DNA from 2 places in the Sphingomonas panaciterrae genome. Region 1 is predicted to be linked to the other one. Evidence: predicted binding sites of a transcription regulator. Region 1 holds the regulator's gene; the other holds the start of a gene.

Region 1 (4,211 bases):
CTGCTCGCCGCACGACTGCTCGCGCTCAACATGCGGCTCGCGCTCACCGGTCGGGTTCCGCTGATCGCAGCGGCGACCGCTGCCGTGACCGCGCTCGGCTATACCTGGCTGACCGGGAGCGAGGTGCCCACGATCCGCAGTTGCATCGCCGCCTTGCTGGTGCTCGCCGCCATGGCGGTGGGGCGAGAGGCGCTGACCTTGCGGCTGGTGGCGACCGGCGCACTCGTCGTGCTGCTGCTCTGGCCGGAGTCCCTGGCGGGGCCCAGCTTCCAGCTCTCCTTCGCCGCCGTCACTGCGATCATCGCGCTGGCTGAGCATCCGGCGGTCCGCCGCTGGTTCGCGCCGCGCGAGGAATCATGGGGCCGCCGCCTCCTGCGCAATGGCGGCTCGTTGCTGCTGACCGGCGCGATCGTCGAAGTCGCGTTGATGCCGATCGCCGTCTTCCACTTCCACAAGGCCGGCATCTATGGCGCGCTGGCCAATATCGTCGCCATCCCGCTGACCACCTTTGTCGTGATGCCGCTGGAGGCATTGGCGCTGCTGTTCGATACGACGGGGCTCGGCGCGCCCTTCTGGTGGCTGACGGGGCAGGGGTTATCGCTATTGTTGTGGATCGCCCGGACGACGGCGGCGGCGCCTGGGGCGGTCGCGGCACTGCCAGCGATGCCGGCGGGCGCCTTCGCGTTGATGGTCGGCGGCGGGCTGTGGCTGGCGCTCTGGCGGACGCGCTGGCGGCGGATCGGCTTGATCCCGGTCGCGGTCGGCGCGCTTTGGGCGCTCGCGACACCGCCCCCCGACCTTCTGGTAACCGGCGACGGACGGCATCTCGGCGTGCGGCTGCCCGATGGGCGCGTAGCGCTGCTGCGCGATCGGGCGGGCGATTATGCGCGTGACATGCTGGCGGAAAATGGCGGATCTGACGCCGAACCGGTGCTCTTGTCCGATCAGGGCGCGGCGCGCTGTTCGCGCGATCTATGCCGCGTCGATCTGCCGGTCGGCGACCGCACATGGCGCGTGCTGGCGACGCGCAGCGCCTATCTGGTGCCCGCCGGCGCGCTGATCCAGGCATGCCGCAATGCCGATATCGTGGTCAGCGAACGCCGCCTGCCGCGTGGCTGTACGCCGCGATGGCTGCGCCTCGATCGTGAGATGCTCGCGCGAACCGGCGGGGTGGCGATTTCGCTCTCTACCGGGCGCGTCGATACCGTGATCCGCCCCGGCGACGCTCACCCCTGGGTGCTGGCTGGGATGCCAATCCTTTCGGGCCGCTCAACGAATCGCTGACGCAAGGATGAACAACCGACGTTTCGCCCGGAGAAAGCGTTCAGCCCGCCGCCGGCGGGCCTGCGCCCGGCCAATCAGGAATAGCGCCGCAGAATCCCGGCCAGCTTGCCCTGCACCCGCACCTGCGCTGGCGCATAACGCTGCGGATCGTAGGAGCGATTTGCCGGGTCGAGCCGGATCATCGTGCCTTCGCGCCGAAAATATTTCAGCGTCGCCTCGCTGTCCTCGATCAGCGCGACCACGATCTCGCCGTCGCGCGCCACATCCTGCTTGCGGATCAAGGCGAAGTCGCCGTCGAGGATGCCCGCCTCGACCATCGAGTCACCGGCAACCTCAAGCGCGAAATGCTCGCCCGAGCCCAAAAGCGCCGCCGGCACCGGAAGGCTGGTGGAGCCTTCGAGCGCCTCGATCGGGGCGCCGGCCGCGATCCGCCCGTGCAGAGGCACCTCGACCACGTCGTTGGCCGGCTCCGGCAGTGCGGGCGCCGGCGTGGATGAACGGACGGCCTCGCGGCTCTCCGGGCGATCGGGCACCTTCAGCACTTCCAGCGCGCGGGCGCGATTGGGCAAGCGACGCAGAAAACCGCGCTCTTCCAGCGCGGAAATGAGGCGGTGGACCCCGGACTTCGATTTCAGGTCCAGCGCATCCTTCATCTCTTCGAACGAAGGGGAGACGCCGGTTTCGGCCAGTCGATCATTGATGAAACAGATCAACTCGTGCTGCTTTTTGGTGAGCATGCATCATCTCCGCGGCGAACAGACTGGGAACCTTTAAGGAACGTAAACCGACGCGTCAAGCAATCACGAGGATTTCTGCCGAGTCGCCCATCGCCGCAGCAGGAGCATGTGGTTGACGAACGACGAGGCAGCCTGCCCGTGCCAACGTTCGTAGCATGGAACTGTCCTGGATCGTAGCAACATAGGCCCGTCCATCGCGCAACTCTGCGCGTAGATAATCAGTGCGCGGGCCATTGGCCGGCAACGCTTCGCCAAGGATGCCGGTGGTCGTTTGCGGCAGGGGCTGCGCCGCCCCGGCAAGCGCCGCGACCATCGGCTTCACGAACAGCAAGCCGGTGACAAAGGCGGAGACGGGGTTTCCCGGTAGCCCCAGCACGGCCATGTCGCCGCGCCACCCCGCCATCAGCGGCTTGCCGGGGCGAAGCGCGATGCGCCAGAAATCGATCGCGGCGCCCGCCGCCTGCAGCGCAGGACGAACCAGGTCGTGATCCCCGACCGAGGCGCCACCGGTGGTGACGAGGACGTCGGCCGCCACATGACGGAACGTGTCGGTCAGCGGTTCCAACCGGTCAGGGAGGATGCCGAGGTCGATGATCTCCACCGGAAGATCGGCGAGCAGCGCCCGTAGCAGCAGGCGGTTCGATTCCGGTAGCCTGCCGGGCTCGATGGCCCGTCCGGGTTCCACCAGTTCATCGCCCGTCGCGGCGATCGCCACGCGAACCCGGCGCCGGACGGTGACGTCGCCCAGCCCCCCGGTGGCCGCAACCGCCAGGCGCGCCGGCGTCAGCCGTTCGCCGGCCGCGACCAGCGTATCGCCGTCCGCAAAATCGAGCCCACGCCGCCGGATGTTGGCGCCCTCGCGTGCCGGTCCTTCGCCATCGAGCCATAAAGTATCGCCGTCGCGACGGGCCTCTTCCTGCACCATCACCGTGTCCGCGCCCTCGGGCACGGTGGCGCCAGTGAAAATCCGTGTCGCCTGGCCCGCCTTCACGGCACCTGCAAATGGCCGTCCGGCGGCGCTCTCGCCGATCACTCGCATCGGGCCCGGCAGGTCACTGAACCGCACGGCATAGCCGTCCATCGCCGACAGGTCGCGCTCGGGCTGGGTACGGCACGCGATCAACGGGACCGCCACCCAGCGTCCGATCGCGTCCGCCAGCGGCAGCGTTTCGGTCGACAGCGCGGGCGCCGCAGCCAACAGGCGCGCCTGCGCCTCTGCGACAGGAAGCAATTCGCTCATGATCCGGCGAGTGACAGATTCATGCTGTCGGCAACACCCATAATAATCGCGGCGCGGCCCTGAGGGTCAGGCGACGAAATCGCCCGACTTGCCGCCGGTTTTCTTCAGCAGGCGGATGTTGCCGATCGTCATCCGCTTATCGAGCGCCTTGGCCATGTCATAGACGGTCAGCAGCGCCGCGGAGACGGCGGTCAGCGCCTCCATCTCCACGCCGGTGCGGCCGCTGGTGGCAACGATGGCCTGCGCGCTGACGCCGTCGTCCTCGATCGACAGGTCCAGCGTCACCTTCGACAGCGGCAATGGATGGCATAGCGGGATGAGGTCACTGGTGCGCTTTGCCGCCATGATCCCGGCGATCCGCGCGACCGCCAGGACATCGCCCTTTGCCACTGCGCCGGCGGCAATCGCGTCGCGTGCCTCGGCCGACATCGTGATCCTGCCCCCCGCCACCGCCTCGCGCGCGGTTTCGGTCTTGCCGCCGACGTCCACCATCCGGGCGGCGCCCTGCTCGTCGAGATGGGTCAGGCGGCTCATTGCACCAGCGCGCGCGTGGCCGCCGCCACATCGGCCTGCCGCATCAGGGATTCGCCGATCAGGAAGCAGCGCACGCCGTGCTCGGCCATCGCATCCAGGTCGGCCCGCGTGTTGAGGCCGCTTTCGGCGACAAAGGTGCAATCGCTGGGCGCGCTGCCGACCAGCTCGTACGTTCGTTCGAAACTGACGGAGAAGTCGCGCAGGTTGCGGTTGTTCACGCCGATCAGTCGCGATTGCAGCTTCAGGGCGCGTTCCAGTTCCTCCGCGTCATGCACCTCGACCAGAACGTCCATGCCCCGTTCGATCGCGGCCGCCTCGATCTCGGCAGCGGCGGCATCGTCGAGCGCGGACATGATGACCAGGATCGCGTCGGCGCCGATCGCCCGCGCTTCGGCCACCTGCCACGGGTCGACCAT
Region 2 (4,211 bases), on a different contig from region 1:
TGCGTGATGTGCTGCCGCTGCAAGGGCGGCCATGGATACCGCTCCGCCACGATGCCGATGTCGTGATCGACCCACCTGAGGCCGGTATCGTCGAGCTGCGGGAATATACGGGCATCGCCACTGCCGCGATCTTCGACACCCATCGATCAGAGGGCGACAAGGTCGTCTGGAGCGACTTGGGGGTCGGCGCACACCGGGGCGGCATGGAACCGTGGGGCTATCGCGCTTCCGACCTGTTCTATGGCAGGTCCACTCAGCCGATCGGTTCCAATCTCGTGATCGACCAGTATCTCGAGGACGAACACCTTCACATCTGGCACCTGCATCCCGACCTGGTCGTGGCCCTCCGCCTTCTACGTGAAGGTGATTGCTGGTTTCGACCGGAGGAGGGCTGGGCCGAGGTCGCGCGATTGAAACGAGATGCTGAGGACCGCCCGATCCTGCTTGAGATTAGGCCGGAGTTCCTTGGTGACTACCTCAGCGCCCGCGGCATGGCCCTGTATTGTTCGAGCTATCACCAGCGGACCGCCACCACCATCGACAAGCCTGTCTACAGCTGGCCAGGCGACGCTTTCGCCGAAGTCAGGGGCAGGGACGAGCGGGAGGGTCGAACCGGACCGGGGCGCTGGCCGACCCCCAGTGATCAGTACCGCACGATGGGCGCCATGTGGCGAACGGAATGGGTCCAGCCAAGCGGGCTGAGTACACGCATCCGGGGCGACAAGGATCCCCATACCACGAGCTTCATACTGGAGAGTGACGGCACCCGCAGGTCGGGCGATGGTCTGGCTGGGGTGTCGACATGGTTATATTTCGATCCCACCGTCGTCTCCACCTTGATGCGCCATCGCGGCGCGAGCCTGCATTGGTACAGCGCGGAAACCGGAGGCCTGGGCGCCAGCACCGGTGTCCACTTCGGGGTCAACCGGCTCGGCCTGATCACGGTCTTCGCAAAAGACATCGGAGCACTCGATCCTTGGGAGCAGCGGCTGTGGAGCGCTCATAACGTAACGCCCGACGGCGGCGTGGCAGAGGAGTTGTTCGCCGCTCAGATGGATGTGACACCGGCCAGTACGATCGCACCAGAATCGCAGCTGGCCGCGGCGCTTGCGGAGATCGACGCGGCTTTCAGCGGCAAATATGGCGTCCCGCTCCTCCGCGACGACCAGGCCGTGCCTCGGCTGTTGCGCCGCGCGCACCGCTTCCAGGCGGCTGAAGCAGACGGTTTGCTGGAGCTAGCCAAGGAGGTCACTCGCCTTTTCATGGAGCGGGTCGACGTCGATGCCGTCCTTGCGCCTCTCAACCTGCCCAAACCCAAGGATGGTCGGAAGCCGGGTTCGAATAAGGCGCTGGAGAAACTCCTCGGCAGTCTAATCCCTGGGAACGACGCGAGCACGATGATGGCGCCGCTCTTCGGGATCTACGATCTTCGGCTCGCCGACGCACATCTTGGTTCGAGCAACATCGCCAGCGGCAAGGAGCGGGCAGGGGTCGATGATACCGCGCCAGCAGCGATGCAAGGCCGTCAGCTGCTGGATACCTTCGTGGCTACGCTTCGCCAGATATCGGCGGCGATCGCCTAATCGGGAAGCATATCGACGATGGTCACTTCAGCAATTTTCGATCGCTCGACCCGGAAACGGCCGATCTTGCACACGAGCTGATCGATAACGCTGACCGGCAACGCTCAGCCTTCATGTCATTTATGAGCCTTTGGATGGGCTTCAACGGCTGGATGGAATCGGTGACCGGCGCGGACCATGACGCGGCCATGATCACCGCGATTGCCGAAAACCGGCGGGCTACCGATGCCTATGAAGAGCTGATGCAGGATGACGATTTTCAACGACGCGTGATGGCCTTCTCGCAATTATGGCCGGTGCTCAACGTCCGGGACGTGCGGCAGAAGCTCGGTCGTGATGCCTTCTGGGCGCAGGACCGCGACGAGCTTTTCGACCGCCGTCGACGCGTGGGCGTCCGGATGCAACCAGTGGGCTGGACAGACGGAGATGTTCCAACCTGGCCGCAGCTCTTACGGACCATATATTGCGTTCGCTGCAACCTGTTTCACGGTGCGAAATCGCCCCAGCACGGTCGCGATCGTGACTTGGTGCGGCGATCCGGTCGTATCCTGCGGATGTTCATCGAGCGTGGTCGCTGTTTCGAGTGGACGGACTAGGGCTGCCGCCGAGCCGATGCGCGGTCTGAAAAGGTCGTCCTCGGACGGGAGCTCGACACGATCGAACTGTTGACCCAAAGACAAGGATGGCAGAACATAAGGGGAACGCTCCGAGTCTTTGTTTTTATGCCTGCCGTCGATTCCCGCCTTGCGAACATAGCCCAGCTTCGCTCCATCGCGACACCCATCGCCGAGTACCGGACGATGCCCTTCGGGGTGCCCGAGTTTGACCAGCGGCTTGCCAGCGGGGGCTTGAGAGCGGGAGCGCTCCATGAGGCGACCGCGCATTCATGCTCGCTCGTTGACGATGCGGCGGTGACCCTGTTTTTGTGCGGTATAGCCGCTCGGGAAGCTGCAATCAGCGCAGGACCGGTCCTTTGGGCAAGCTGTCGCAGCGATCTGTACGCCCCGGCGTTGTCTCAGGCGGGGTTGTCCTCAGCTGCCGTCATTCACGCCCAGCCGCGCGATGATGCTGAGTTGCTCGCGGTGGTCGAAGATGCGATCCGAGACGGTACGCCTGCTGCCATCGTTGCCGAGGCTGAGAAGGTCTCGATGGTCGCCTCCCGCCGCCTTCAGCTTGCTGCAGCTGATGCCGACCTCCCGGTCCTGCTCCTGCGACGGCGGCGGCGCCGTGATCACGATCCGTTTGGCGAGCCATCGGCTGCCTGGACTCGCTGGCGGATCGCGAGCGCCCCTTCGGAGAGGCTCGGCGTCGCCGGTGTAGGACGGCCACGCTGGACGGTCGAACTCGCGCGCCAACGAGGTGGCGAGGCTTTTTCCCTGATCGTGGAAGGCAGCGATGAGACGGGTCGTCTCCGCGTTCCTGCCGCACTTGGCCATCGAACGGCTGAGACGGCAGGAACGGTCCGCCACGCGGCCGCCTAAACGGCCGAGCCTCCAGCTACCCGTCGACGACGATCCCGGCGCTTGCTCGGTCCCGCGCGGGGGCGGATGGCGGCCGGGCGCCCGGTGGGCCCGCAGCGGAATGCTCACGCGCGCGGATGTTGAGGCACAGATCGTGACCTTGCCACGGCATGCGCAGCCGCCTGCCCGCGAGCTGGGCCGTCGATCGGAGGCCGCCCAGCATCCATTCAAAGCGCCGCCAGCGGCGAAACCGCAACAGACCGCACCTGTCGCGGAGGCGGTCGCTACCCCGCTGGCTCTCTTCGGGAAGGTTGGGCGAAGAGAAGAGATCGTCGCGGCGTGCGCTGGCGCGCAAGCGCTCGGAATCCATGTCGGCATGGCTGCCACGCACGCGCGTGCGCTTGTGTCGGACCTGGACCTTCGTCCCGCCGAGCCGGAGGCCGACGCGGCGCTGCTCGATCGGCTGGCGCTTTTCGCAGTTAGGCAATGGTCGCCGATCGCAGCGGTGTCGCCCCCCGATGGCCTGTGGATCGACCTCACCGGGTGCGAGCACCTCCATGGCGGCGAGTACCAGTTCTGCCAGAGACTGCTCGTCTTTTGCCGACGGGCGGGATTTACCGCTCGCGTGGCCGTCGCCGATACCCCCGGTGCGGCTCACGCAATCGCCCGGTTTGGCGCCGACGATCTCGCCTGCGTGACGCCGGGTGCCACCACGGTCGCGCTCTCCTCGCTGCCGATCGCAGCACTCAGGCTCGACCCAACGGCGCTCAGCGCAGCGCGGCGCTTCGGCTTCGAGAGAGTAGCTGATCTCCTGCCGGTGGCGCGCGGTCCCCTAGCGCGGCGACTAGGCTTGCCGGCCATCACCCGGCTCGATCAGGCGCTTGGCTCGACCGCGGAGCCGATCACTTCGCGCGACGATCCATCCATCCCCGTGGTGGAGCGCCGCCTTCTGGAGCCGATCGGCACCGCCGACGCGATCGAGCAGGTCATGGGCGATCTCCTGCATGATCTCGCCGAACTGCTGCAGGGGCGGGGGCTTGGCGTCCGCTCGCTCCGCCTTGCCGGCCTGCGGGTTGATGGCAGCGAACAGATCGTGGGCATCGGCACGTCGCGGCCGACACGCGAGGTGCCGCATCTTCTGCGACTGCTGAAGCTGCGCATCGAGCGC

The links. Region 1 encodes LexA, which represses DNA repair genes until DNA is damaged. Its sites were predicted from a motif close to GTTCCNCNCTTGTTCT; they were not measured.
Region 2: a site for LexA is predicted at 2,271-2,286, ahead of L8F96_RS13490 (ImuA family protein). Genes of this name have one in related genera too.

What each region holds. Positions count from the first base shown of each region.
Region 1 is NZ_JAKNQR010000004.1:231,074-235,284, reverse strand. It holds gene L8F96_RS12835 (ComEC/Rec2 family competence protein) at 1-1,284, shown strand, start outside; gene lexA (transcriptional repressor LexA) at 1,359-2,021, opposite strand; gene L8F96_RS12825 (molybdopterin molybdotransferase MoeA) at 2,077-3,261, opposite strand; gene moaC (cyclic pyranopterin monophosphate synthase MoaC) at 3,328-3,795, opposite strand; gene trpC (indole-3-glycerol phosphate synthase TrpC) at 3,792-4,211, opposite strand, start outside.
Region 2 is NZ_JAKNQR010000005.1:106,380-110,590, reverse strand. It holds gene L8F96_RS13500 (hypothetical protein) at 1-1,583, shown strand, start outside; gene L8F96_RS13495 (hypothetical protein) at 1,718-2,179, shown strand; gene L8F96_RS13490 (ImuA family protein) at 2,306-3,064, shown strand; gene L8F96_RS13485 (Y-family DNA polymerase) at 3,336-4,211, shown strand, end outside.